One region of the Sporosarcina sp. E16_3 genome, then DNA from elsewhere that is predicted to be linked to it. Evidence: riboswitches for the same ligand, from Rfam matches in the RefSeq annotation. Region 1 holds a riboswitch; each other region holds the start of a gene.

Region 1 (10,274 bases):
TTTTTGCAGACCAGGCATCCATTTCTTATAACGGATCCACCTACTACATTATCGACACACCTGGGCACGTCGACTTTTCTCCTGAGATGGAACGCGCCATTCAAGTGATGGACTATGCCATTATTATAATTAGCGCAAGCGACGGCGTGGAAGGTCACACAGAAACCGTCTGGCAGCTGCTCCGTAAACATCAAGTGCCTACGTTCTTTTTTATCAATAAAACAGATCGTGAAGGAACAGACATTGAAAGCGTACTCCATGAAATTCGCACCAATCTATCGGAAGATATCTGTGACCTTACATCCTCATTCAATGAAGGTATCATGCAAGAGGAACTCATTGAATTTATCGCAGAACGTGATGAAGAACTGCTGGAAACCTATATGGAATCAGGTTATGACAAGGACTTATGGCTTGCAACATTAAAGGAAATGATTAGCGACAATAAAGTCTTCCCCCTATCCAGTGGTTCTGCACTTAAGGATATCGGTGTCATGGCATTTTTCGAGAAACTCGATGTATTGACAGCAACTTCTTACGAGGATGACAGTGATTTTGCTGCACAGGTCTATAAAATCCGCCATGATGACAGTGGTAACAGGGTCACTTTCCTTAAATCATTAAACGGTACGCTAAGTGTCAGAGACGAAGTAAACTATGGTGATTATAAGGAGAAAGTGACACAGATACGCGTCTATAACGGTAATAAGTTCAAAGCAATCGACCATGTTCAGGCTGGTGAACTGTTCGCCGTTACTGGATTAACCCAAGCATCCATTGGTGACGGTGTTGGAGCACTAAAAGAAAAGGCCGCCTTTGACATGATTCCTACCCTTAAGTCGAAAGTGATTTTCGACGCTTCCATCCATGTCAAAGAAGTGCTTCGATGCTTTAACCTGCTCGATGCGGAAGATCCTTCTTTGCGCGTCTTCTGGGATGAACACTTTCAAGAAATTCATGTCCATGTTATGGGCGTCATCCAGCTTGAAGTACTCCAACAAATTGTTAACGAGCGTTTTTCGATTCAAGTTTCTTTCGGCGAACCTAAAATACTGTATAAGGAAACCATTGAAACGACCGTAACGGGTTATGGTCATTTTGAGCCCTTAAGGCATTACGCGGAAGTCCATCTTTTAATCGAACCAGCTGAAAGAAGTAGTGGCATACAGTTTAACAACGTTTGCCATGCAAACGATTTACTTATCGGTCATCAAAACGTAGTACGCAGCCATTTATTCGAACGCGAGCATCATGGTTTATTAACCGGCTCAGCCCTCACAGATGTCAAAGTAACGTTACTGACGGGACGAAGCCATAACGAGTACACGTCTGGCGGTGACTTTAGAGAGGCCACTTTCCGGGCATTACGACAAGGTCTAGAACAAGCCTCCAATACGTTGCTCGAACCCTATTACGATTTCAAAGTAAAAGTGGATTTGGATAATATGGGACGAGTGCTGTCAGACATTCAACAAGCACACGGCAGCTTTGAGCCACCAGAAACGATTGGTGAAAAAGTAATTGTAAAAGGGCGTGTTCCAGTCGCTACCTTTATGAATTACAGCGCCACCTTTGCTTCGTTCACACACGGCAAAGGGACGCTTAGCTTGTTATTTGGGGGCTATGACCGCTGTCACAACCAGGAGCAAGTCATTGAGGAAATTGGTTATAACAAAGAAGCGGACCCCGAATACTCGTCCACTTCTATTTTCTTGGCCAAAGGAAAAGGCTATTCAGTCCCCTGGAATGAAGCCTATAAGGCCATGCATTGTTTATAAGGGAAGACTACTTGTTGTTTTAGTCATACAATATATTACTTTCGGCATCTTTCGACAATTTTTAATAGAATGTGATTGACAATCCTTTCAAATGAATATACTATTACTAGTATTCTTAATTTAATAAAAAGCCTCTTATTAAGAGCGGCAGAGGGACTGGCCCTACGATGCCCGGCAACCATTCGCGTTTAATTTCTAAACACGAAAGGTGCCAAATCCAGCAAGGTACTTTTGTACTTTGAAAAATGAGAGAAACACTTGCAGCGTAAGTGTATTCAATCCTCTCTTTGATGAGAGGATTTTTTTATTCTCATTTGGTTGATACGTAAACAACATAGAAGGGAGAGAGTGATATTACACAGTCAGTCGTTAAAGGAGCACCTGGCCATTACAGAATCGGCGAAAAGGTACTAATGGATCTAGAAATTCTTTTATCGGAACTAGGCATTCAGAAGTTCCACATTGTAGCCGGGAAAAAGGCTTGGAGCGCTGTACATCCCTACTTGCCTGATGAGATTGTAAAAAGAGCAAGTGCTAATTTTACATTTATAGAAGGACATTGTACTTTACATACAGTTGAAGATATTGCTAGTCAATTATCTTTAAACGCAGCAGATGCCGTAATTGGTATCGGCGGTGGAACAGCTTTAGATATCGCTAAGGCTTCAGCTGTAAAAGCTGGAATTAAGTCAATCTTAATCCCAAGCATTGCTTCCACTTGTGCAGCATGGACTCCGCTTAGTGTGTTTTACGATGACAAGGGAACTTTTACACATTATACAGAATTCCCTTTAGCTAATACACTTGTGCTCATTGAACCTTCGATCATTGCCAAATCCCCTATTCACTATTTAAAAGCTGGTATTGGAGATACTTTGGCAAAATTTTACGAGGCAGATGCGTTAATCGAGTCATTTTATAAAAATGAGGAATTTCCAGTTTGGCTTAAAGTTTCACAATTCTCGGCAGCCATATGTAGGGATGTCCTACTAAAAGATAGTAAGGCTGCCCTAGAATCTGCTTCTACAGGCAATGTTTCCGATGAATTAGTCGGCGTTATTGAAGCTATCATCATGACTGGCGGAATGGTTGGAGGATTTGGTGGGAAAGCGGGACGAGTAGCAGGCGCCCACTCCATACATAACGGACTTACCGAAGCGAAGGAAGCAAAAAGCTTTCTACACGGGGAGCTCGTTGCATACGGGATACTAGTCCAATTGGCTTTAGAAGAAAAGGAAGATGAACTACTAAAACTAATGGGTTATTATCTTGAATGGGGATTGCCTATAAGTTTAACAAACTTAGCAATTGATCCAGAAGATCATGTTCTTCTAAAAAGAATTAGTAAAAAGGCTTTGCTGCCACAAGAGTCTATTCACTTTATGAATAAAAGAATTACTGAAGAAGGCTTGCTAACTGCAATGCAGAAAATTGAAAAGCTACATTATTCATAAGCACCAACAAAAAACAGAGATGGATAGGAGAATCGATATGAAAAAGTGGTTGTTAGCTAGTTTATTGGTTTTAGTAGTAGGGGCCCTTGCAGCTTGTGGCGGCAAGGATAAGTCAGAAGGTTTAGATTTACTAAGCGATGGTAAATTAGTTGTCGGCGTAACGGCAGGTCCTCACGAACAGATTGTTGAGAAAGTAAAAGAACTGGCAGAAAAAGATGGATTGACTATTGAACTAAAAGTATTCACTGATTATGTAATGCCAAACGTAGCTTTAGCTGAAAAAGAAATTGATATAAACAGTTTTCAAACTGAACCTTTCTTTGATCATATGGTAAAAGACCGTAATTTGGATCTTGTAAAAGTAGCAGACACAGTTACCTTCCCTATGGGTGTTTACTCATCTAAAGTAAAGGCTATCAGCGAACTAAAAAACGGTGCTAAAATCGGATTACCTAGTGATCCAACAAACAGTGGACGTGCACTTATGCTTTTTGAAAGCGCCGGTCTTATTACAATTAAAGACGGTGTTGGTCTAAATGCAACCGTAAATGATATTGATGAAAACAAGAATAATTATGCGTTTATTGAACTTGATTCCGCACAAATTGCTCGCCAACTAGATGAACTTGATGCTGCAGCTATTAATACTAACTTCGCAATAGAATCCGGTCTTTCTCCAACAAAAGATTCGATTTTTATCGAGCCAAAGGATTCTCCATTCGCGAACCTTATTGCCGTAAGAACTGAATCTAAGGATGAAGAAGTTGTTCAGCAGTTTATAGATTTATATCGTTCAGAAGAAGTAAAGAAATTCATCGAGGAAACATTTGATGGAGCCATTATTCCTTCCTGGTAACTATTTTTGCTAGCTAAACCGGATTCTTTATTTCAAAGTAAATAGCGACAAAGTAAGGAGAGGACGCTTGCATTTTTTATAATGCCTTTGCGCCTCTCTTTCTCGAAAGGAGCGAAAAATATGATTATATTAGAAAATGTTTCGAAAGTGTTTACGGTAAAATGCAAAGAGGTTAAAGCCGTCAACGATGCCAATATTCATGTGAAAAAAGGTGAGATTCATGGGGTCATCGGTTACAGTGGTGCTGGTAAAAGCACCTTAATCCGATGTGTGAACCTACTTGAACGGCCAACGAGCGGAAAGATAGTCATAAACGGTGAAGAAATAACCGCGCTCTCCCCTAATAAGTTAGGTGCTACACGCCAAAAAATAGGAATGATTTTTCAAGGCTTCAATTTGTTGAAAACAGCAACCGTTTACGACAACATTGCCATTCCGTTAAAACTTCTAGGGGTCAATAAAGAAGAAGTGAAAGTACGTGCGAATAAGTATTTAGCGATTGTTGGTTTACAAGATAAGCATCATCATTATCCTTCTCAATTGTCTGGTGGGCAAAAGCAGCGTGTCGCAATTGCAAGAGCGTTGGCGCAGGAGCCGGAAATATTGCTAAGCGATGAGGCGACAAGTGCACTTGATCCCGAGACAACGGATTCTATCCTTGACTTACTATTAAAAATAAATGAAGAGTTTGGCATCACAATTTTACTTATCACACATGAAATGAACGTGATACAAAAAATTTGTGATTACGTCTACGTACTCGAAGGTGGAAGTATCGTGGAACAAGGCACAACGATTGGGCTATTCACAAATCCATCTCACCAAACGACGAAAAAGTTTTTAAACACCATTTCCCAACGTAACTTGTCTGCAACTTTGATTTCGCAATTGAATTTGTCCGGTTCGGTTATCAGGCTAACCTTTACTGGTTTGGTTACAGGAAAACCGTTACTTGCAGAGGTAAGTCAAAAGTTTAATGTGAAGCCAAATATATTGGCTGCGAATATCATCGAACTAAAAAATGGCGTAATTGGAAATTTGGTCGTTCATATTATCGGTGAAAAAAGCGATGTCGAAAGTACTTTGTGTTTCTTACAAGAACAAGGTGTCGGCACAGAAGAATTGAGGGATGAAAATTGAGCGAGTTTATCGAGAAGTGGTTGCCCCAATTCCAACAAGCGACTGTTGAAACCTTTCAAATGGTCGGAATATCACTTTTGTTTTCTATCATTATCGGAATTCCTTTAGGGATTTTATTGGTGCTTTCGAGACCCGGACAAGCACTGGATAATAAATGGTTAAACCATCTATTAAATTTAGTCGTTAACATTGTCAGATCCGTTCCATTTATTATTTTATTATTTTTCATCTTGCCTTTCACGAAACTAATTGTAGGCACGACAATTGGGGTAAAAGGCGTCATCGTCCCCCTCGTAATCTATACTTCTCCATACATTGCCCGTCTAATGGAAACGGCATTATTGGAAGTCGAAAATGGGGTAGTAGAAGCTTATACGGCGATGGGCATTAAAACAAGACACATCATTTGGAATGTAATGCTAAGAGAAGCCCGCCCTTCCATCATTTTGGGGTTAACAATTGCTACTGTTAGCTTAGTCGGTGCAACCGCAATGGCAGGTCTCGTCGGCGCCGGAGGTCTTGGTGATTTAGCTTATCGTTATGGCCATTTGAGATACGAAGTTGACGTAATGTACATAACCATCTTTATTCTTATCATTCTTGTTCAAAGTATCCAGTCGATTGGAAACAGGCTCGCTACACGTCTGAAAAAGGATTAATTCAAAGATTCAAGTGTTTTTTTATAAAAAGAAAACCAAATTCCTTACGAAGGGTATGAATGATCTTGACATCAACTAGAAATAACGACTTACTATTACAAAACATCAACCCTACCGAGTCTTTTCCGGTGTCATTCGAAGAACTGGAAGCAGCAGCAAAAGAAAAAATGTCTGCTGGCGCATTCGGCTATATCCAATCTGGGGCAAGTGGCGAAGAGACGCTTCGAAAAAACGTCTCCGCTTTTTCAAAGTTTTCCCTTGTCCCTCGATTTCTAAATGATGTTTCTACATTGGACACATCTGTAAATCTATTCGGTCGTACATACCCTTTTCCTTTGCTAATCGCTCCTGTCGGCATGCAATTAATCGCACATGAAGATGGCGACATCGCTACTGCAAAAGCAGCCGCAGAAATTGGGGTCCCCTTCATTCAAAGTACAGTATCTGGTTTTTCAATTGAAGAAATCGCAGAAGCTACTGGCGACAGTCCAAAATGGTTTCAGCTTTACTGGTCAAGCACTAACGATGAAATTGGTTACAACATGGTCAAAAGAGCTGAGGAAGCTGGTTTTGAGGCTATTGTTTTAACCGTTGACACAGTGATGCTTGGATGGCGAGAAGAAGACGTACGTAATCATTATTCTCCGTTAAAGCAAGGTTTTGGTAAAGCGAACTATGAAACTGATCCAGTATTTTTAGCCTCTATTCCAACTAACGATTTTGACGCCGTCATTCAAGGAATACTGGATAACGTTTACCACCCTACACTAAGTTGGGCGCAAGTCGCGGAGTTAAAGAAAAGAACGTCCTTGCCAATCCTCTTAAAAGGGATTTTACATCCGGAAGATGCAAAACTAGCTATCGAAAACGGTATTGATGGAATTATCGTTTCTAACCATGGGGGGCGTCAACTTGATGGGGTAATCGCTAGTATAGAGGCTCTACCGGCAATCGTAAAGGCGGTAGGTGGCAAAGTTCCTGTACTATTAGATAGTGGAGTCCGACGGGGCACAGATGTTGTCAAAGCACTTGCACTAGGTGCTGATGCAGTTTTAATCGGTAGACCTTTCGTCTACGGTCTAGCGGTAGGCGGACAAAAAGGCGTTGAAAAGGTATTGGAGAATATCCTTCAAGAAATGAAAGTTTCCATTTCACTATCGGGTGTTACTAATTTAAAAGACCTTCGCACTATAATTACTACTGATTAAGGTTTTTAGATAACAAAATACTACCCAATACTTCATCTATATGAGAATAGGTAAGCCACGTTCTGCCTGGAACGTGGCTTACCTTTTTTGTCAGATTAAGCTCCAAATCGGAATACCAAAAAAAGTTCGTTAGGATCTTTTTCATGCATACTAGATACTTTCACTCCGTTTATCAGTTCAAAGGGGGTACTCGTTTCGAGGTACTCGATATATTCACTCGTTGGATAGTAAAGGATAATATCTACAGGCCGCTTGTGCTGTTCAACTGACCGTAAAATGTTAGCAATAACCGTCATGAAAATCTGGATTGAAAACGGATTGAAGAAATAAAACCGGTTATCCTCCGTCTCCACTTCATATTCCTCTGCCAGACAACGTTCAAAACGGATGAACGCACTCGACCGTCTGACTTTTTGCATATAGCTTGCTTGGTTTTCAAGTGCCTCCTGATATAACTGCCCACTCATCTCAATCCCAGTAACTGAAACATTACAACGATTATGCACATAAAATGGAAGCCTGCCTTTGCCACATCCAAAATCGACTAATCTGTCGGTATTCTTTAATTCATATACCTGAAAAAATTCATCTAGTGCCTTATAAGGTGTCGCTTCATAGCGGTTATAATGAGAGGACTGATGCAGCCATTCCCGCATTCCAACGGTATTAATGCGTAGTAGTCGATCGCATTCTTTATCGTACATAGCCATACCTCCCCACTTGTTTATACCTATTGTATCTTAATAGCAGAATAAGACCCGAACATTTTAAAAACCGAGTCAAGTTTTTTCGAGTATGCATCTGGGAGACTTTATTTAGTCACTAATTTCACCGACATATCGTATCAATACAAATAGTTTCAATTTTCCACCTATTGTAGGATACTAGTATGGTATAATCCTCCGTATATCTAGTTTCCGTAAAATAAACTTAGAGTAGAAAGGGACGGATTGATTGGAAACAAAATCATTACAAACGTCTGTGACATTACTAGCCGGATTTCAGTGGCTATTCTTTATGTTTGCCAATACGGTGGTCATTCCCATTTCAATTGGCAGTGCTTTTCAGTTGGAATCAATTGAAATTGTATCTGCAATTCAACGCTCCTTCATATTCACGGGGATAGCCTGTCTGTCGCAAGGGCTTATCGGGCATCGTTTGGCATTAATGGAAGGTCAATCCGGACTATGGTGGGGCGTCATTTTAAGTTTAGCTGCTACTGCCAGTACGATGAATCTTGAACTGACTACGATTGGCGGTAGCATTGCAGTTGGGATAATAATTTCGGGCATTCTTGTCTCAGTTTTCGGCATTTTGGGTATGGGGGAAGTATTAAAGAAGTGGTTTACACCTGTCGTGATGTTTGTCTTTCTTCTATTACTGGCTAATCAGCTAATCACTATTTTTCTAAAAGGAATGATTGGCCTCAATGTAGATAATTCTATAGATGTAAAAGTCGCCTGTTTTTCATTTATTCTCGCCGCACTGACAATCCTTATCCATGTAAAAGGGAAAGGGATAATTAGCAGCTTGAATTTACTCATCGGAATGACCGTCGGGTGGATTGCCGCCACGCTACTGTTTCCCGTGGAAGTAACAGAGACAATTAAAGCGCCCCCTTTCATTACCTGGTTTCCTTGGGGGCAACCCGCCTTTGAGTGGGGCATTGTCATTACTGTCGTCATTACCGGATTATTAAACACCACCAATACAATTGCCACATTAAAAGGGGCAGAAGATATTTTTGAAAAGGAGACAACTCCTAAGCAGTACCGTGCTTCCTTCGCACTGACAGGACTGTTTTCGACATTTTCAGGTGTGCTTGGACTCGTACCTTATGCACCGTACGCTTCCTCATTAGGCTTATTACAGTCAACAGGTATTCGAGAAAGAGCTCCATTTTTCGTGGGATCCGCGCTATTCATCCTCTTGGGGATGATTCCACAATTAAGCGCCTTTTTCTCAACAATTCCACACAGCGTCGGCAATACAGTGCTATTCGTTGCCTACATACAGTTGTTCCGTACAGCAATTCGGAACATCGAAGGGTTAACTTTTGAGCCCAAAACCGTCTATCGTATCGCATTACCAGCTCTTCTTGGACTCGCAATAATGTCACTGCCAGCAACTGCTTTTACTACGATTCCACAACTTGTACGTCCAATTCTTTCGAATGGTATGCTCATGGGAATCCTGGTTGCACTCTTTATGGAGTTTTTGTATTATCTTGGATCTAGATTTCATCAAATAAACACATGACTTCTGTTTGATAGACAACTGGAAAAGGGATATCCTCCAATGGGATATCCTTTCTTTTTTATTCTTATATAGTTGAAGGATCTTTCGGGTATGTACAACTACTACTTTAAGGTACGTTTTAGGAATTCCCTGGTACGTTCTTGCGTTGGATTATTAAAGATTTGCTCAGGGCTTCCTTCTTCTGCAATTACCCCTTTGTCCATGAATACCACACGGTCCGAAACTTCCTTTGCAAATTCCATTTCATGTGTAACAACCAACATCGTCAGCCCCGTTCCAGCAAGTTCCTTCATTACCTTCAGAACCTCACCTACCATCTCAGGATCTAGTGCCGATGTAGGTTCATCAAATAACATGACATCAGGTTCCATAGAAAGCGCTCTAGCAATTGCCACACGTTGTTTTTGACCGCCTGATAATTGTCTTGATTTTGCGTTAACAAATTGGCCCATACCAACGACTTTCAAATACTTCATCGCTATTTTTTCAGCTTCTTCTTTTGAGCGCTTTAATACTTTCACTTGCCCAACAACGCAATTATTCAATACATCATGATTATTAAATAAGTTAAATTGCTGGAATACCATTCCTAACTTTGTTCGATACGCGTGGATATCATGTTTATTATCCAATATATTTTTCCCTTGATAGATAATTTGACCGCCACTTGGTTTTTCTAACAGATTAATACAACGTAGTAGAGTAGATTTTCCAGATCCAGAAGATCCAATAATGCAGACAACTTCTCCTTTAGATACTGAAAAGTCTATGTCCTTTAAGACTTCATGGTTTCCAAAGGATTTACTTAGATGTTGAATATCAATTACGTTTCCCATGTATGCTCCCCCTTCCTTTTAATGCTCTTTTGTATTTGCTCCAATCACTTGTGCTGGTTGACCTATCATACTGTAATTTTCTGG
Region 2 (10,274 bases), on a different contig from region 1:
CATTGTGGAATCCTGACGTGCGCGGCTCATTTTTTGGTTTAACGATGACGCATAAGAAAGAACATATGATTCGGGCGGCTCTTGAAGGTGTGATTTATAATCTGTACACAGTATTTTTAGCACTAATTGAAGTTATGGATGAACCAGTTATTCGAATTCAAGCAACTGGTGGTTTCGCAAGATCGGAAGTATGGCGCCAAATGATGGCCGACATATTCGATTTGGAAGTAATCGTCCCGGAAAGTTATGAGAGTTCATGTCTAGGTGCTTGTATCTTAGGACTCTATGCCACGGGAGAAATTGAATCATTTGATGTTGTTTCTGAAATGGTTGGCAGCACTTATAAGCACACACCTGTGGATACTGATGTACAAGAGTATAGAAAACTATTGCCGATATTCATAAATTTATCAAGAGTATTAGAAAAGGAATACACAAGCATTGCAAATTACCAGAGAAGCTTAATTAAAAAGGAATAAAGAGACTTAGGGGGAATTGTTATGCCGTTAATCATTGTAGCGATAGGTATAGTTGCGTTACTTGTTTTAATCATGTGGCTCAAATTGAACACTTTTGTATCATTAATTATCGTTTCATTCGGTGTTGCTTTGGCCTTAGGCATGCCACTAGATAGCATTGTTTCTTCTATTGAGGCTGGACTAGGTGGAACACTTGGCCATTTAGCATTAATCTTTGGACTTGGTGCCATGTTGGGTAGGCTAATTGCAGATGCGGGCGGTGCGCAACGTATTGCAATGACCCTCATCGATAAATTCGGTGAAAAAAATATTCAATGGGCTGTTGTGGTTGCTTCATTCATTATCGGTATTGCCTTATTCTTCGAAGTTGGGTTAGTGCTATTGATACCAATTGTATTTACAATTTCAAAGCAATTAAAGGTTTCTATTTTATACTTGGGAATCCCTATGGCAGCTGCCTTATCTGTGACGCATGGTTTCTTACCGCCGCATCCGGGCCCAACAGTTATTGCTGGAGAATACGGTGCAAACATTGGTGAAGTATTACTTTACGGTTTTATTCTCGCAATTCCGACCGTCATTATTGCGGGTCCTATATTCACGAAGCTTGCTAAAAAGCTGGTACCTGATTCGTTCAATAGAACAGGGGATATTGCATCTTTGGGTGAACAAAAAACGTTTAAGATTGAAGATACACCTGGTTTTGGTATCAGTGTGTTCACGGCAATGTTTCCTGTTATTTTAATGTCTATCGCCACGGTTATTTCGATGGTTCAAAAGACAATGGACATTACCGACAATAAGGCATTCGAAATCGTTCGTTTCGTAGGTAATGCTTCTACAGCTATGTTGTTATCTTTATTGCTTGCAGTCTTTACGATGGGATTGGCAAGAAATATACCGATGAAAACTGTTATGAATTCTTGTGGAATAGCGATTGCAAATATTGGGATGTTGCTTTTAATTATTGGTGGTGGTGGGGCTTTTAAACAAGTGCTCATCGATGGCGGCGTTGGCGGCTATGTAGCGGAATTATTCATTGGAACCTCATTATCGCCAATCTTACTAGCATGGATTATTGCGGCTATATTAAGGATTGCTTTAGGTTCAGCAACTGTAGCAGCATTAACAACGGCAGGATTGGTTATACCAATGTTAGGTACTTCTGATGTGAATTTAGCATTGGTCGTACTAGCGACGGGAGCAGGTAGTTTAATTGCCTCACACGTGAATGATGCTGGTTTCTGGATGTTTAAAGAGTTCTTTGGTTTGACGCTGAAAGAAACATTTGCAACATGGACATTGCTTGAAACGATTATTTCGGTAGCTGGATTAGCGTTTATTCTTTTACTGAGTTTAGTTGTATAAAAAATGTGGTAATCAAATTGGTTTTATTGAGTGCAGCTATTTTTTGGATAGAATCGAATATCAATTTGGTTTGAGAAAAGTTCTATGGCATGTCAATTCGATCTTTAATTAAGTAATTAAAAAAGATCTTTCATGAGTTCGCATTGAACTTACGAAAGATCTCTTTTATTTGTTCATTGCACATCAAAGCCGCAGTGTTGAACGGAAAAGAGACGGTGGAGCCGAAAACAAGAAAGTCACAGGCAACCTCATTTTAGTCGAATACCCCATACAGCATTGCTACATTTATAGCTCACTCTACCACGGATATTAGTTGGAGGATAACAATAATAGTTTGATCTTGGCGCGTGCAGGATTTACTTGTTGTTCGTCAATGGGCAACCTTTGCAATGTTTCACTTCATTCCTAAGTTGATAATTTAAACAGCATGTGGTTCTATTCGTTGAATGATCATTAAATAAACGCATTGGATGACATAGGCCTGTACCAAAATATTCTGCGGGAATTTCCAGTAGCTTGTGAAAAATAGTCTTATCTACTTGCTTTTTCTCGAAAATCCATACCATATAAACGTAACAGTTTTCTAATAAAACTTTTCTAGATAAACCTTTCACTGTACTCAGTGAATCTATAATAGGAGCTAATAGTTTGCCGTAGACATTAGTAGCGATCCACTCTGCGTCTATTTCGTCCTCATCTTCAACTACATCTGCATGCCCCAAATAATAATCGGGCACCCAATTCTCATTGACGTCACTTTTCAAGCATGCGATTTTGTTAACATCTATCTTATATTTTATTCCATACTGTAAATAGGCATAGGTGAAAATCGCCGCCAAGAAACCAATACGTTTTCCAATTATAGAGGCGGTGACAGCTAGATTTGGAGCATCCAGAACTTCTTTCATATCTATTAAAGTACCTTGTCTTGTCCCAGGAGTAATCAAATCTTTTAAATAGAATGCTACTTGATCTGTATGCAGAATATGTCTAACACGAAAGTTTGAATCCAAATCATTGTATGCATTATTTGTAATTTGTCTCAACTTACTTGCCCTCCCTCTATCGGCTTCGTTGTTTAATAAGCAAATAAATAAAGTAAGGTGCCCCGATTACAGCTGTCCATACGCCTGCAGGCACTTCAATCGGTGCAAAGGCAACGCGAGCAATCCAGTCTGCAACAACAACGAGAATTGCTCCAATGATTGCTGATAATCCTACCATTGAACCAAAGGTAGGGCCGACGATTCTCTTTGCAATATGCGGTGCGATTAACCCAACAAACCCAATACCACCGGCAAAAGAAACGGAGGCACCCGTCAGGCCAGCACAAAGTAAAAGGGAAATAATTCGATTCCTTTGAACGGGGGATCCAGCACTTGTCGCCAAATCATCGCCAAGTTCTAACACGTTCATTTCCCTCGTCATGGCAAGCGTGATGATGAAAAGGATAGTAATCCATATCGCAATCATTCGAACTTCTGTCCAATTTGAACCGTAAATACTTCCAGTAATCCAAATATTTGCTTGGCTCGCTTGATGGATTGGTCCAACAAGCATAAGTACCGTCGTTCCCGCATGCATAAATGCTGAAATCCCAATCCCTATAAGTAACATTCGGAAAGGGGCAATGCCGTTATTCCAAGATAACACGAACACAATTGCGGCTGTAATCATCGCACCACCGAAAGCAAATAACGGCATCCAGTCTTGGCTCACGGTCAATGCATTACTTTCATTTGAAAACAAGGCTAAAAATAATACAACGGCAAATGAAGCTCCTGCCGTAATACCAATGATTTCTGGGGAACCAAGAGGGTTTCTAGAGACACTTTGTAAAATGGCGCCCGCAGTCGCTAAGCCAATTCCAACTAAAATGGCCATCATAATACGAGGGAGCCGGAATTCAAAGATAATCGTTTGATCAAATGATTCACCAATACCCAAAATAACTTTTAGGACATTTAAAGGTGAGATGAAAAACTCACCAGAACCCATCGATAGAATAGCTACTAACCCTAAAAGTAACGTTGCAATCATCGTTGTAAACAAAGATTTCTTATCTAAAATAAATGAAATAGAATTTCCTATTCGAACTGTCACTTTACTTTTCATGCCCCAAATCTCCTTCTAGCTACATAAATAAAGAATGGAACACCTATTAACGCGGTCATTACTCCGACTGGGACTTCCTTTGGCATAATAACATAGCGTGCTGCAATGTCGGATACGAGAAGTAGCATCCCACCATATAATGCGCAAAACGGAAATACCCACTGGTGTTGAATCCCGACGAATGACCGAACGATATGAGGAATAATGATTCCGATGAAACCGATAGGACCCGCGATAGACACTGAAATTCCTGCTAACACAACAACGATGAGAGAAAAGACGAGTTTCACTAGAATAACATTCTGACCTAATCCAGATGCAACATCATCTCCCATTGCCAAAAGGTTCATTTGTTTCGCCATTACAAAAGCCACAAGCAATCCAATCATCATATAAGGTAACCCTGTCATTAATAATTCGAGAGGCCGATTGGCTACGGAACCCGCTAGCCAAAATAATACTTGATCGAGTGCTGCTTCATTAATGGTTAAGAACCCTTGCGTCATAGATGAGAATAGAGCGGATACAGCAGCTCCTGCCAATACGAGTTTCATTGGCGTTAACCCTTCTCTGCCGATACTGCTTAAGATAAAGACGATAGCGAATGCAACAGCGGCCCCGACTAAGCCAAACATCATATAGGATTGAAGGCTTTGTACTTGGAAGAAGACGACCCCAATTACGACGAAAAAAACAGCTCCAGCATTAATGCCTAAAATACTCGGAGAAGCTAATGGGTTTTTCGTTATGGATTGCATAATTGCTCCTGAAATGGCTAAACAAGCTCCAACAGCTGCAGCAATTAATGCACGTGGTAAGCGAACATTTTGGATAACGAGATGTGCAGTTGATCCATCATTTTCTTTAAGTGCGGAAAAGGCGGTGGACCAGCTTGTATCTGTATAGCCGTAGACAATACTTGAAAAAAAACAAAGAATGAAAGCTAAACTACTTATGATAAGAGCAATCCACTTACCCCTTGATGTATGTATCATGATTTCCTCACTTCATTGAGAATTATTTTCAATTAACTGTTGACATGAAATATATTAGCATATAGGATACTAAGTGTAAATGATTTTCATTCTCAATTAACAGGAGGAAAAATGAACATGCGAAAAATAATATCCCTCATATTTATTATGAGTATTCTTGTATTAGCGGCTTGTGGGGCTACTAAGGAGTCAAAAGATTCAGGTGAGAGTGCACAACCAGCTGATGTGGAATCATATACTGTCGAGCATGCAATGGGGAGTACAGATGTAAAAGGAACACCAAAACGTATCGTAATCTTAACAAATGAAGGGGCTGAAGCCCTTCTATCAATGGGAATTCAGCCTGTAGGTGCAGTTCAATCACCCGCTGAAAAAGTTTGGTATGATCATATGGACATGACAGGTACTGAATCTGTGGGTGTTGAATCAGAACCAAGTTTAGAAAAGATAGCATCTTTAAAACCAGATCTGATCATCGGGAATAAAATGCGCCATGAAGCAGTTTACGAACAGTTAAGTAAAATTGCCCCAACTGTTTTTGCAGAAACACTTCGCGGGGATTGGCAGGAAAACTTTAAATTGTATGCGAAAGCAGTAAATCAAGAAGAAAAAGGTAATGAGGTATTAGGTGCATATAATAATCGCGTTGAAACAATCAAAACTGAATTAGGGGACCAAACGAAGAAAAAAATATCAATGGTTCGCTTTATGGCGGGAGATGTACGCATTTACCATAAAGATTCCTTCTCAGGTGTGATTCTAGATCAACTTGGATTTGCGCGTGCAGATGGACAAGATGTGGATGATTTTGCTGAAAAAGGTCTTACGAAAGAACGGATTCCTGCAATGGACGGGGATGTACTCTTTTACTTTACTTATGAAACTGGGGATAACGAAGCAACGAAGCTTACAAACGACTGGATTGAGGATCCACTATTTAAAAATCTAAATGTCGCGAAAAGTGGAAACGTCTCACAAGTAAATGATATCATTTGGAACACTGCTGGTGGTGTTTTAGCAGCGAACTTAATGCTAGATGATATTGAGGATTACTTCTTGAGGAAGTAATATTAATGAAATGAAATAAAATAACAAAAAAAGTCGAAACAGAAAAAAGCCTGGTGATGCGATGTTTACTCGCTTCACAGGGCTTTTTTCTTATACATAATTTACTTTTCCACCGCTTCTTTTTTATGATACTTTATCACAAACGACGTTTTGGGGTCCCGTTCATGTGGCTGGACTGCGAAAAAGTTAACTATAAATGTTGAACAAATGAAATACCTATAATAAACTGAGCGAAGGCGCCTTACAAGGGGTAGCCGGAGCCCTTGTAAGGCGGCGTAGCTGCTTGGCTTAGCGCGGGAGGCATCCCCTAGCGCTGTAGCGAATTCAATGAAATTCTCTATTTCAAACTACATAATAGATCGCAAGCATACAAATCAAATGAAATAAAAAAGGCATGTATGGTGGGGAACCCAAACACGCCTTGAACTATCACTAATGATCCAGCTACTGGAACATCGTAATTACTATCACAATGGCTCCAAGCAGGATTGAAATCCATGCCAATGCTTTTTGTGGAGAAGCTAAACAGACTAAGCCTAAAACGAGTGCGCCACCACCTAACCAATAAGGTGCATAAAAGAACCCTGCAGCCGCTAAAATTATTGCTAGCCAACCAATCCAGATGCCTAAGGAAGTTTTCAAGTCAATGACCTCCCTTCAATTTGATGGGAACAACAACTGAGTATACTGGTCGTTCGTTATTGTTCTTATAGTTTATTATATGCAGGGTTATGGTGGGGACGGTGGTCATTAGTCGTAATATTGTTATGTGCGTTCAGCTCTCTTTTTCTTGAATGAAATCGGTGAGTGTAGCTGAGGGGACTTGATTAATTATATCAAGGATAGCAAAATCCTATTCAAGTAACTAGGGTGTTTGGGTGAAAAAACAAACTGAAACTATGAAACAATTAATTAATTTATGTAAATGTGTTGCTAATTTTCCAACAATGATGTAAAGTCTGTAATAACGTAACGAAGCAAAACCAACTTAATAGTTTTTCTTATCTAGAGAGGTATAGGGACTGGCCCGATGACACCTCAGCAACCGCCATTTTGTGGCATGGTGCTAATTCCAGCAAGTCGATAAAACGACTTGGTAGATGAGGAGAAGACTTATTCAGATTTAGAGTCTACTTCCTTTATGTAACACAGGAAGAGGCTCTTTTTTATTTTAATAATTTATTCCAATAAGTAACTTATTTTAAAGAACGAGGAAAAAGTTTTGGGGCGGGACTCGAGGAAAGTGAAAGGAGTAAGTGATAGTAATGAATTTAGTAGAGACTATGAAAGAACGCATTTTGATTGGTGATGGAGCAATGGGAACTCTTCTCTATACACACGGTGTGGATCTATGTTTTGAGGAGCTGAACTTGACGCATCCTGAACAAGTGCTTCACATCCATCGGGCCTATATAGAGGCAGGTGCGGATATTATTCAAACGAATACGTATGGCGCCAATTATATTAAGTTAGCACGTTATGGTTTGGAGGACAGTGTAAAAAAAATAAATAAAGCAGCAGTCCAAATTGCCAAAAAAGCCGCTGGTAAAGATACGTTCATCCTAGGGACTATCGGGGGTATTCATGGGTCTCGAACATCCATTGGTACCGAGGAGGAAATCAAGCGCAGCTTTAGGGAACAATTGTATTGCCTACTTCTAGAAGGAGTGGATGGCCTACTTTTAGAAACTTATTACGATTTTGATGAATTAACAACGGTGCTGAAAATTGCACGTGAGGAGACAGATATCCCAATTATTACGAACGTTTCGATGCATGAAGCTGGGGTACTTCAAAATGGGTTGGAGCTAGCGGATGCTTTGCAACAGTTGGAAGATCTAGGCGCGGATATCGTTGGTGTCAACTGCCGCCTCGGTCCCCATCATATGCTTGAATCTTTAGAAACGGTTCCATTAATGAAGCGTGCATTACTCTCAGTGTATCCAAATGCTAGTTATCCAGGATATAAGGATGGGAAATTGTTTTATGAAAATGAGCCTGAATATTTTGAGAAATTAGCAATGAATTTTCGAAAAGAAGGGGTCAGTTTAATAGGTGGATGTTGTGGTACGACGCCAGAACATATTCGTGCACTTGTGAAGGGACTTACAAATCGTGAACCGATTCAAGAGAAATTTATTGAAAAGAAGGAAGCGGAAATAGGGATTGTAGAGTCACCGTCAAAGGAATCGAAACTGCCAACATTGCTTGAAACAGTGAAAAAAAGGCATTCGATAATTGTTGAACTTGATGCACCCAAACATTTAAATACGAGTGAGTTCTTTAAGGGGGCGCAGGCGTTAAAGGATGCTGGTGTGGATGCCATTACATTGGCCGATAATTCATTGGCAACACCAAGAATATGTAATGCTTCAATGGCGTCACTTGTTAAACAAAATATTGGTGCAACGCCTCTTGTCCATATTACGTGTCGTGATCGCAATTTAATTGGATTGCAGTCACATCTCATGGGATTACACACATTAGGTATCACTGAGTTATTGGCAATTACGGGGGATCCTACAAAAATCGGTGAATTCCCCGGAGCAACGTCTGTATTCGATATGACATCTTTTGAATTGATCCAACTCATAAAGCAATTCAATGAAGGCATTTCCAAGTCTGGGAAGTCATTGCAACAGAAGACGTCCTTTACTGTGGCAGCGGCCTTTAATCCGAATGTGCGGCATTTAGATCGCGCCGTGGAAAGATTAGAGAAAAAAATAGAAGCTGGAGCCGACTATTTTATCACGCAGCCTATCTATAGCGCGGAGAAGATTATTGAAGTATACGAGGCGACAAAACATATTGAGACGCCAATTTACATTGGAATTATGCCGCTGACCTCGTCGCAAAACGCCGAGTTTCTACACAATGAGGTACCTGGCATTAAGTTGACGGATCAAGTACGTGCAAGAATGGCTTTGTTAGATGGGAATCGTGAGCAGTCTACGAGAGAAGGTTTAGAGGTTTCTAAGGAATTGATTGATGTGGCGCTTGAGCATTTTCATGGCATCTATTTAATCACTCCCTTTATGCGCTATGACATGACTGTACAGTTGACGGAATATATACACGGTAAAGTGGACGCGATTGTAGCAAGGGAGGTGATTCAAACCAAGAGTGTCGTGTATTAAAATGGATTGAAAAAATAAAATAAAAAATAAAGGGGCTAACATACAATGGTAAAAGTACAAAGTTCAATTAGTGGGTATCCAAGAATTGGTGGAAAACGTGAATGGAAAAGGGCGTTGGAAAGTTTTTGGAATGGGGCAACTTCAGAAGAACAGCTACTAAAAACAACAGAAACGCTTCGGTTAGAAAGTTTACAGAAGCAAAAAGAATTCGGTATCGATCTTATTCCGGTTGGAGATTTCTCATTATATGACCATGTACTGGATACATCGATTATGTTTGGCGTCGTACCAACACGCTTTGAGTATACAGGTGGTAAAGTGCCTTTGGAAACGTATTTTGCAATTGCCCGTGGAACGAAGGATGCAGTTGCTTCAGAAATGACGAAATGGTTTAATACAAACTATCACTATATTGTTCCGGAACTAGAAGGTGTAACGCCACAACTAGTTGAAAACCGTCCTCTCGCTTTTTATAAAGAAGCAAAAGAAAAGCTGGGTATTGACGGCAAGCCCGTTATCCTAGGTCCAGTTACATATATTAAACTGGCAAAGTCTTTCGGCGAAGAGAATTTCCCTGCTTTATTGCAACAGTTTACACCGTTGTATATCGAAGTATTGAAAGAACTTGTAGAAGCAGGGGCCAAGTGGGTTCAGGTTGATGAGCCGATTCTTACAAGTAAGTTGTCGGAAGAAGATTTCCAACATGTGCAACAGGCGTACGCAGCAATCCATGAAGCGGTGCCACAATTAAAGATTATCCTACAAACGTATTTTGAAAAAGTAGCTAATTATGAAGCAGTTGTTGCGTTGCCAGTACATGGATTCGGTCTGGACTTTGTGCATGGCGATTCGCTTGAATTGTTACAGAAATATGGTTTCCCTCAAGACAAAGTACTTGCAGCGGGTGTTATTGACGGTCGAAATGTATGGCGTGCAGATCTAGATAAAAAAGTAACGCTATTAGAAGAAATCCAGTTACATGTTGATAAAAGCCGCTTGATTGTTCAACCTTCTTCTTCACTTCTTCACGTTCCTGTTAGTACGGAAACGGAAGAAAAATTGGATCCAATTATTAAAGGCGGTCTGTCATTCGCTGATCAGAAGCTTGCTGA
Region 3 (10,274 bases), on a different contig from region 1:
AATATGTGCTGCCGATTTTTAAAATGTTTCCCCATTCTGGAATATGCGGTTCCACACCGAGTCCTAAGAAACTTAAACTGCTCGTCGCGATAACTGCGCCTCCGATTGTCAGTGTCGCCTTGACTATCATCGGCGCAAGTGAATTTGGTACTATCTGTCTAAAGATAATAGAGAAGTCCGATGAACCGAGCGCACGTGCAGAATCGACAAATTCATAGTTTGACACCATCATGACATTGGCACGCATAGTCCGGGCATAGGTAGGTATAGATCCGACACTAAGCGCTAAAATTAGATTCGTCGTATTTGCACCAAATGCCGCAATGATAGCAATTGCTAATAGAATTCCAGGAACGGCATATAGTATATCAAGTAGTCTCATAATAATATTGTCCGTCCGCTGACTGTAGTATCCAGCTAACGCACCTAGAAAGCCGCCAATCACAACCGGAATGGCCGTCGAAGCAAACCCTACAAGAAGCGAAATTCTTGCACCATAGATGATTCTTGAAAACAAATCCCGTCCGAAGTTATCGGTGCCAAACGGATAGGCAAGGCTCGGTTTTTGAAGTATTGCACCATAATCATTTTCAACTGCCATATCGTAGTCAAATGTAAATGTGCTGCAAACGGATATGGAAAACATAAGAATGATGAAAAACAAACCAAGTATCGCCGTTGAATTACGGGTAATCTTCTTCCACATTGTATTCCACTTCGAAATCTTAGACTGATCATGACTGCGAACCTTTACTATCAAGCTATAGCCAAGCAATAATGCAAATAGATTTCCCGTCAACGCGGTAAACAGAAGTACTATGGCAACAATCATCATCCAAGCCGGCGCACTCTCTTCCTTAACATATCTCGCTGTGAGAATCAGTGTCACAACTTGAAAAATCATTATTCCTAGTAAGATAATCATTGCTGATAAAAACGAATCTGCTACATATGACTTAAATAAATTAAGAGATGATATGGCGATGATAAAAACCTGGGTGAGCAGCATATAGACAGCGAACGTATACTCCGGCGTCTTCTGCTTTTTAATGAGATTAAAGGCAAATGCTACAGTAAAAACATTTCCCGTTACTACACTGAACAACTGTACATAACCTAGCTTTCTTGTCGAACTCCGAATTTCACCTACTGTCAGAAGGTTTCGCTTCACCATCCATGTGAGGATAGTTTGAAAGATCGTGAAAAACGCATAAGCCGCAAATACGCTAAAGACAGAACCTTTCAACTCCCCTTCTTTGAAATTGAAACTGTTCAGTAGCAAGACGACAGTCAGGATTAAAGAAATAATCCATGTGAAATTTGCTTGTGTATATTCCCGCGATATTTTCAATACATGTTTTTTGTTTAGCATCACCTTCACACCTTCTCCCGCTCTACGATTGCTTCATCTTCGAACGGATGCGAGGATCGAAAAACGCATACAAAATGTCGATGAGCACATTGACTAATGAAATCGTTATTGCAATATAGATAACCCCACCCATTATGGCAGGTATATCGGGAATGAACTGCTTATCTACGATGTAACTTCCGATTCCTCTAATGTTAAATACTTTCTCAGTCACCGCTGCACCTCCAAGCATTCCCCCGAATAGCAGACCAATAACTGTAATAATTGGTATCATTGCATTGCCTACCGCATGTTTCCAAAGAACTTGAAGCCGATTGAGCCCCTTGGCTTTTGCTGTGATGATGTAGTCCTCATTGATGATTTCCAACATCGACGAACGCGTCATCCTCGCAACAGATGCAGTCAAAGCAGTTCCGAGTACGACAACTGGCATGATTATAGACAGCCAGTTTTGAGGACTATATGTGGCGGGTAGCCATTGTAATTTAATAGAAAAGTTCAAAATAAATAGTAGCCCTTGCCAAAAGTTCGGGATCGACAATCCAATCAATGCAATAAACATAAACGAATAGTCCAAAAACGAATTCGGCCTTGTTGCTGAAATGATGCCTACTGGGATGGCGATAACAACCGCCATCAGTAATGATAAAACCGTAATCGTCAATGTGATTGGGAATTTATTTGCAATACTTGCTGCGACATCCTCATTGCCGGCATAAGAAGCTCCTAGATCAAACGTGGCGATTCCTTTAAGCGCATTCCATAATTGTGAAAGATAAGATAAATCCAAACCATGCAATTGATTGAATGAGGCAATCTGCTCTTTCGTCGCCGCCTCGCCAAGAATATTCGCGGCAGGATCAAATGGCGATAAGTAAAGTATCGTGAACACCAGAACTGAAACACCAGCTATAACGAAGAGGCTCATAATCAATCGTTCAACTATAAATTTGACGTACGGATTGCTGAACAAAAGAATGAGTAGATACATGAAGAAGCCTGGAATGAATGAAGCAAGCAAGAACAACGGTTTTCCAAGCAATGAATGAAAGTAAGTTGAATATGTTACCTGCTGAACGCCTTTTAGGTCCGCTATTTCATTTGTTTTTTTCGTTAGCGTTTTTCTAAATTGTTCTTCGGCAAGCTTTTCCACTTCCCTATCTATTTCCTTCTCATTTACTTCATTATTGAAGAACGAATGTTTTCGTAGTAATTGTTCTTTAAAATCATGCATCGCACCTTCTTTATAACTCGATACTGTCAAGGATTCCCTTACCTCTTCATAAATCACCGTGTATGTATCGTCTTTTCTCTTCAAAAGATAGAATAAAAATACAATAAGATGAACTGGCAAACCTAAAATTAGTAACCAATACTTATAAGACGGCCGTCGTTCCATTTTGCCAAACGTAAATTGAAGGACATTCAATAACCCAAAATAGGGTGTCGCTTCTTTATTCACTCCCATCGAAGCAGTTCCTCCTTTCCGATATTGTTTAATTCCTATTGGTATAGTAAAGTATAGATTCGGTAACTATTTAAGTCAATGTAATTTTCAACTAAATATAATTTCAGATAATAGGCAGGTGTTTTTATTGGAAACAGTTTTAAAGGTAAGTGATCTACGCGTCTCGTTTCTGGGTCACGACAAGGAATTTGAAGCAGTCCGTGGTGTGAGTTTTGAAGTGAAGAAAGGTGAGACGCTTGGAATTGTAGGTGAATCAGGAAGTGGAAAAAGCGTAACAGCCCGCTCAATCATGCGCCTCCTCCCCTCTCCCCCTTCTTATCTAAAAGATGGAGAGATTGAATTTCAAGGTGAAAATCTCGTGCATAAAACGGAAAAAGAGATGGAGAGTATCCGTGGTCGCGATATAAGCATGATTTTTCAAGATCCGATGACTTCGTTAAATCCAACAATCCAAATCGGTAAGCAAATAGCTGAAAGTTTAATCAAACATCAGAACTTATCTAAAAGAGATGCGAAAAACCGTACCATTGAACTGCTGAAACTTGTAGGTATACGTGATAGCGAAGCGCGTTTCAGCCAATATCCACACGAGTTTTCAGGTGGAATGCGGCAGCGCGTCATGATTGCGATTGCACTCGCCTGCCGTCCGACACTACTAATTGCGGATGAACCGACGACTGCACTTGATGTGACAATACAAGCCCAAATCTTAAATTTGATGAAAGATATGCAGGAACGTTTTGGAACCTCCATCATACTGATTACCCATGACCTAGGCGTTGTTGCCGGCATGTGCGATCGCGTCGTCGTCATGAAAGACGGTGAAATTGTGGAGACCGGAACGACGGAAGAAATTTTTGATAATCCTAAACATTCCTATACGAAGAAACTGCTCAACGCACTTCCACGCCTTGACGAGAAAAAGAAGCCAAAACGCACTCCTTTACGTACTATTGGTATAGAAAGAGGGAAACCTCTGCTAGAGGTGAAATCACTGAAGCAGCATTTCGACGTTGGGAAAGGCAATGTAGTGAAGGCCGTGGATAATATCAGCTTCCATATAAAACCCGGAGAGACGCTCGGACTTGTTGGTGAGTCAGGGTCAGGTAAGTCGACAACCGGCCGCGCCATTTTACGTCTTCATGAACCAACGGACGGTGATGTTTTGTATCAAGGGATGGCCATCAACCGACTTTCGAAAAATGAAATGAAAACGATGCGGCGTCATATGCAAATGATCTTCCAAGATCCGTATTCTTCACTTAATCCGCGTTTCAAAGTGCTTGATATTATCGGTCAGGCATTAGACATCCATCGGTTGAGTAAAAATAAAGAGGAACGAAAAATGAGGGTTGAAGAATTACTTGTTATGGTTGGGCTCGAACCGTCCCATGCAATGCGCTACCCACATGAATTTTCCGGGGGACAGCGCCAAAGAATCGGTATTGCACGCGCACTTGCCGTAGAACCTGACTTCATCGTTTGCGACGAACCTTTATCGGCACTAGATGTTTCTATCCAGTCGCAAATCGTGGAATTACTGGAAGATCTTCAGCATCGTCTCGGACTAACCTATTTGTTCATCGCGCACGACTTGTCCATGGTTAAACACATCAGTGACCGGGTTGCCGTTATGTATGCAGGGAAAATAGTTGAGCTTGCCGAAAGCGAGGAACTGTATTCCAATCCTCAGCATCCCTATACAAAATCGCTACTTTCAGCGATTCCTATTCCTGATCCGAAAATAGAATCGAAGAAAAAACGAACGCTTATGGAAGAACAAATCGAGGAGGACAAATATCAGCTATCACAATCTGAGTTAATCGAGGTTTCTGATGGGCATTGGGTAGCAGTTCCTATCAATTAAAGTATGTTTCAAACTTCATTTATTACAATATCTATCATATAATTAAACATAAGCTGAGGAGTTATGACCTTTTACGGTTTATTACTCCTTTTTTCACGGCTAGCGCTTGCATATTTGTTCGCAAGTTATTTTATAAAAAAGCATTTCTATCTTGTAATCTCTACAAATCGTAGCAATACTAACAATGAATGGTCTCATTTCTTGTTTTCACTTTTAGTTATTTATGGAGGAGCTAGGTATATGGGTGGGTTATTAGATATTTTCGAGAAAAAGGGACCACGGCGTATACTAATTTTTGCTTTAATTATTTTAATTCTATACAGTGTCAAAAGTATGATGAATATTATTTTGCTTACCTTCATTTTCGCTTTTTTATTGGATCGGCTTATTGAGTTTACGATCAAACGTGTACATTTAAAGCGCAAGCTACTGGTCATTCTGCTGTACACAGTGATTGTGGGCTTACTGACAGTTGGCGTTGTAAAGTATTTACCTCTAATCACAATGGAAATCAGTCAAATTATTATAAGGATTACAAACTTCTTTTCCGAACCTCATGACAATGTACTGCTCAGCTACTTAGAATCCGTCATTTCTAGCAATCAAATTGCGGCCTACTTGGAAAATGGTTTTTCTTTCTTGTTAAAGTATTTCTCTGATATTAGTAAAACGAGTATTCAAGTACTACTTGCCCTAGTATTAAGCTTATTTTTCTTACTAGAAAAACCACGTTTAATAGAGTTTACAAACAAGTTTAAAGATAGTAAGATTGCTCCTTTTTACTTCGAAATTGAGTTCTTTGGCAAAAAGTTCACACGGACGTTTGGAAAAGTGATTGAAGCCCAATTTATTATTGCGATTGTTAATACAATCTTGTCCGTGATCGTATTGCTCATACTCGGATTCCCACAAATAATCGGGTTGGCAATTATGATTTTCTTTTTAGGGCTCATTCCTGTTGCTGGTGTCATCATTTCACTTGTTCCACTGACGATAATTGCTTTTACAATCGGAGGATTCCTGAAAGTTGTCTACGTGATTATTGCAGTCATGATTATTCATGGCATTGAAGCCTATATTTTAAATCCGAAACTAATGTCTTCAAAAACAGATTTACCCGTTTTCTACACGTTTATCGTGCTCATTTTCTCGCAAAACTTCTTTGGCGTATGGGGACTCATTATCGGTATTCCCGTTTTTGTTTTCCTACTTGATATACTTGATGTAACGAATAAAGAATCGGCGCATCCCACATCTATTCTAAAAAGCAAAAAGACAAGGTGAGATTAATTACATCTCCCTTGTCTTTTTTTCTATCGAAACGCTATCTTTCCAGTTCTAGAAGCTGCTCTTTCATCTCCAAGCCGGCCCGAAAACCGCCCAACTTACCACTTTTTGCAATAACGCGATGGCAAGGAACAATAATCAAGACCGGATTGGCGCCGATAGCGGTTCCGACGGCTCGGACCGCATTCGGTTTTTCAATCCGTTCGGCAATGTCCGAATAGGATACAGTCCGTCCGTACGGAATTTCTTGCAATGCCTTCCAAACAATTTGTTGAAAAGGAGTACCATGAAGATCGATTGGCAATAAGAAATTCCGGCGCTGCTCTTTCAAATAATCGACCAACTCGACAGTGTGCGGCTTCAGAATGTCCGCTTCCTCCGTCAGAGTATGACTCGGAAGCCGTTTGTTCACCCACGCTTCTAGTTCTTCGAATGGTGCGTTCGGGGTACCTATATAGCAAAGCCCCTCTGTTGTAGCCGCTATATACATATTCCATTGCGAGTGATTAAGCGATGTCCAATACACGTTTTTTTCACTGTTCTTCTCCATTGATCTGCACCTCCATTGCTATATTCAATATCGGAACCTATATAGGTTCCAATATTTTTTTGGCTCTTGCCCAGTTTTCTTTTTTGAATAACGTGATTAAATAGAACGGATTCGGAAATCCCATGTCCTACTTGTAAGTGGCCCCCTTTTTTTCACCAAAGTGGTTTATCTTTATTCGTTAATTCAATCATATATAGAGAAAGGAACATAACTAAAACAGCGGTTACACTCAAGATTGAAATTACAATTGTCCAATGGATTTCAAATTGTACTGCTGGGATAAGCGTCAATGTAGGCGCAATGGATATCAAACCAGTGCGTTTTCTAGATTTAGGGGTTACATACTGTTTTTCACCACAGTACGGACATTCAACTCCCCTGTTGAACCTAAGGTACTTGATGAACGCATTCTTCCAATTCCATTTGCGGCCACAACTATTACAGTTCGGCATTTCATCACCCACAGTTCATACATATAGGTTCTTGATAACTAATAAGTTTCATTAAATCAAATCGGACGACTTCCAAGAAGAATCATTGATTAACAATATAACACAATTCTTTTTTTAGTATTACAATAGACTAAGTCTGTGAATTACCTATTTTAATACATAAAGTACTTGTAAGAAAAGCGTGAAAGTATCCATTTCCACTTGTTCGTTTTCGGCTCGCTTTGGATATATTGATCACCATAACTTTACTGAGGGTTACGTGTGGCTGAACGTAATGCCATAAAAACTCTTGAAGACGTTGGCCTTGGTTCAACTTCCTGGTTTGATAATTGGTCCATTTTCGTAGGTGCGGACTGTATCCAAGCTATTCAATCAACGGATGCAACCACCGAAAGATAGATTTTGACAATTCACTCTTGTTTTATTTTCCATGTCATGATAAAATTATAGAAATTGTTCTTTTCACATAATTCAATAATTTAATTCTTATCAAGAGAGACCGAGGGAAGGGCCCTTTGACGTCTCAGCAACCAGCCTTTTCAGGTACGGTGCTAATTCCCTTAGGTGTCCATTTCCCTAGAAGATAAGAAGATAGTCTACGATATTTCGGGGACCCTCTTCTTATAGAGGGTCCCTTTTTTTAATCAAAAAGAAAAGGGTGACTACAATGACAAAACGAAGTTTAGAGACAATTCTGGTGCAATTAGGAAATAACAGCGATCCGAAGACTGGCGCGGTTAACCCGCCGATTTATTTATCAACAGCGTACAAACATAAGGGGCTCGGTCAATCCACCGGCTACGATTACACGCGGACAAAAAATCCAACCCGTTCCATATTGGAAGATGGAATTGCAAACTTAGAGGGCGGCGATGCGGGTTATGCGTGCAGTTCTGGTATGGCGGCGATTCAGCTTATTCTAACGCTTTTCCGCCCTGGGGATGAATTGATTGTTCCAGAAGATATTTACGGTGGCACATATCGCTTGCTCGAACAGTATTCCGACGTTTATTCAATCGGTACAACGTATACGAATTTCACCGATGTAAATGAAACCGAGAAGTTAATAACGCCAAAGACAAAAGCGCTCTTCATCGAAACACCGACCAATCCACTCATGCAAGAATTTGATATTCGCCTGTACGCAGAACTTGCTCGGAAGCACGATTTACTATTGATTGTTGACAATACATTCTTAACACCTTATTTCCAGAGACCGATTGAACTTGGTGCTGACATCGTCATGCACAGCGCAACGAAATATATCGGAGGACATAACGATGTCCTCGCGGGACTTGTCGTTGCAAAAGGTGAAAAACTATGTGAACAACTAGCCGCTAACCATAATGCTATCGGTGCGGTCCTCTCCCCTTCCGATTCATGGCTAATCATCAGGGGGCTGAAAACACTGCATTTGAGAATGAAGCAGCATGATGAAAACGCGAAAATACTTGTCAATTATTTGGAGGATGAACCACTTGTTACGGACGTTCTCTATCCAGGAAAAGGTGGCATGCTGTCATTTCGGCTAAACGATAGTGATTTGGTCGGACCATTCCTTGAAAATCTACAGCTCATCACATTTGCGGAAAGTCTAGGTGGAGTCGAAAGTTTCATCACTTATCCAGCAACGCAAACCCACGCGGACATCCCGCGCGAAGAACGGATACGACGTGGCGTCTGCGACCGACTTTTACGTTTTTCTGTCGGAGTGGAAGAAGCTGAAGATTTGATCGCAGATTTGAAGCAAGTATTTGCAACTTTGAATAGTGGGGTGCTTCAACGATGAGTTTGAATAAAGAGCGATTGGAAACAACCCTCATCCATGCATCGACACGTGGGGATTACGAGCAAAAAACAGGTGCTGTCAACGTTCCTATTTACTTATCCTCTACGTTTCATCAGGAAAGCTTTGATGCATTTGGGCCTTATGATTATAGCCGTTCGGGCAATCCAACGAGAGATGCGCTGGAAAAAACAATTGCCTCAATGGAAGGCGGCGCGCGTGGATTAGCCTTTGCTTCCGGAATGGCTGCCATCTCGGCCACATTTATGCTTCTTTCTTCAGGCGACCATATCGTTGTGACCGAAGATGTCTATGGCGGAACATACCGATTCGTAACCGAGGTATTGCCTAAATTCGGTATCGACCACACCTTTGTAGATCTAGCCAATGTCGAGGAAACCGCACGTGCAATTCGTCCGAACACAAAAGTAATCTATATCGAAACACCATCCAACCCTCGTTTAGGCATTACGGATATTGAAGCGATTGTTGAACTTGCAAAAGCGAATGACTGTCTGACATTTCTCGACAACACCTTTATGTCTCCACTTTACCAACGTCCACTGGATCTTGGTGTTGATATCGTTGTTCATAGTGCTACCAAGTTCTTATCGGGGCATAGCGATATCATTGCCGGATTGGCAGTTACAAAGGGTGAAGAACTTGGCAATCGTTTGGCATTCATTCAAAACTCTTTCGGCTCAATTCTAGGCGCGCAGGATTCTTACGCGTTAATTCAAGGTATCAAAACGTTAGGTGCCCGTTTAACACAGTCATCTGAATCGGCACAGAAAATAGCCTCATACTTGAACGACCACACTTTAGTGGAAGAAGTGTTTTATCCAGGGTTAGCAAGTCACCCAGGACACGCAATCCACGCGAAACAGTCGACAAATCCAGGCGCTGTCTTGTCTTTCCGCTTGCCTAACAGAGAGACAGCAAAGGCATTTGTTGAAAACGTCCAGATTCCTATTTTCGCAGTCAGTTTAGGCGGTGTTGAATCAATTCTTTCCTATCCCGCAACGATGTCCCATGCTGCCATGCCTAAAGAACAACGGGAGAAACGCGGCATTACTGAAGGTCTGTTACGCTTTTCTGTCGGGCTCGAACATGTCGATGACTTAATTGCCGATTTTGATCAAGCCCTACAAATAGCCCGGGAGCAAACGGTGACAGTAACTACAAGTCTATAATCTACGAAAACCGGAAGGCACCTAAAAGGAACGCAGCATAAGTGCGCCACTTCCTGTGGCAACAGCTGCATGACCTACATCCTGTAGGCCCGCGACAGGCATAAGTCGATTGGAAGGCAGTCTAAGATCGCGACGTCCTGTCGCATCGACTCCATACCTGCATCCTTGCAGGTATGGAGTGGCGCTTTTTGCCCGGGAAGGATGTAGTTCAATTCTTCCTACTGGATTGCTTTCAAGGAACCTAGCCGAAGTACGCCGCGTCCTGCGGCAATGGCTACGTGACCCACATCCTGTGGGCC

The links. A riboswitch is a leader RNA that binds a small molecule or an ion and turns the genes downstream of it on or off. The one in region 1 is predicted to bind S-adenosylmethionine.
Region 2: it holds a riboswitch for S-adenosylmethionine, as region 1 does, so the genes downstream of both, I2483_RS14120 (bifunctional homocysteine S-methyltransferase/methylenetetrahydrofolate reductase) here and I2483_RS08800 (iron-containing alcohol dehydrogenase) in region 1, are expected to answer to the same signal.
Region 3: it holds a riboswitch for S-adenosylmethionine, as region 1 does, so the genes downstream of both, I2483_RS14155 (methionine biosynthesis PLP-dependent protein) here and I2483_RS08800 (iron-containing alcohol dehydrogenase) in region 1, are expected to answer to the same signal.

The regions. Positions count from the first base shown of each region.
Region 1 covers NZ_JADPRX010000011.1:33,990-44,263, forward strand. Annotated here, with positions in the region: gene I2483_RS08795 (GTP-binding protein) at 1-1,778, shown strand, start outside; SAM riboswitch class I at 1,911-2,030, shown strand; gene I2483_RS08800 (iron-containing alcohol dehydrogenase) at 2,132-3,232, shown strand; gene I2483_RS08805 (MetQ/NlpA family ABC transporter substrate-binding protein) at 3,270-4,088, shown strand; gene I2483_RS08810 (methionine ABC transporter ATP-binding protein) at 4,209-5,228, shown strand; gene I2483_RS08815 (methionine ABC transporter permease) at 5,225-5,887, shown strand; gene I2483_RS08820 (alpha-hydroxy-acid oxidizing protein) at 5,953-7,095, shown strand; gene I2483_RS08825 (class I SAM-dependent methyltransferase) at 7,191-7,799, opposite strand; gene I2483_RS08830 (uracil/xanthine transporter) at 8,050-9,354, shown strand; gene I2483_RS08835 (amino acid ABC transporter ATP-binding protein) at 9,456-10,190, opposite strand; gene I2483_RS08840 (amino acid ABC transporter permease) at 10,209-10,274, opposite strand, start outside.
Region 2 covers NZ_JADPRX010000025.1:19,031-29,304, forward strand. Annotated here, with positions in the region: gene gntK (gluconokinase) at 1-479, shown strand, start outside; gene I2483_RS14090 (GntP family permease) at 501-1,847, shown strand; gene I2483_RS14095 ((2Fe-2S)-binding protein) at 2,204-2,893, opposite strand; gene I2483_RS14100 (FecCD family ABC transporter permease) at 2,910-3,962, opposite strand; gene I2483_RS14105 (iron chelate uptake ABC transporter family permease subunit) at 3,959-4,960, opposite strand; gene I2483_RS14110 (ABC transporter substrate-binding protein) at 5,075-6,025, shown strand; gene I2483_RS14115 (hypothetical protein) at 6,470-6,667, opposite strand; SAM riboswitch class I at 7,024-7,132, shown strand; gene I2483_RS14120 (bifunctional homocysteine S-methyltransferase/methylenetetrahydrofolate reductase) at 7,291-9,162, shown strand; gene metE (5-methyltetrahydropteroyltriglutamate--homocysteine S-methyltransferase) at 9,208-10,274, shown strand, end outside.
Region 3 covers NZ_JADPRX010000025.1:33,606-43,879, reverse strand. Annotated here, with positions in the region: gene I2483_RS14190 (ABC transporter permease) at 1-1,372, opposite strand, end outside; gene I2483_RS14185 (ABC transporter permease) at 1,395-2,840, opposite strand; gene I2483_RS14180 (ABC transporter ATP-binding protein) at 2,968-4,707, shown strand; gene I2483_RS14175 (AI-2E family transporter) at 4,948-5,991, shown strand; gene I2483_RS14170 (methylated-DNA--[protein]-cysteine S-methyltransferase) at 6,032-6,544, opposite strand; gene I2483_RS14165 (TIGR04104 family putative zinc finger protein) at 6,697-6,996, opposite strand; gene I2483_RS14160 (hypothetical protein) at 7,258-7,395, shown strand; SAM riboswitch class I at 7,480-7,586, shown strand; gene I2483_RS14155 (methionine biosynthesis PLP-dependent protein) at 7,664-8,785, shown strand; gene metC (cystathionine beta-lyase) at 8,782-9,975, shown strand.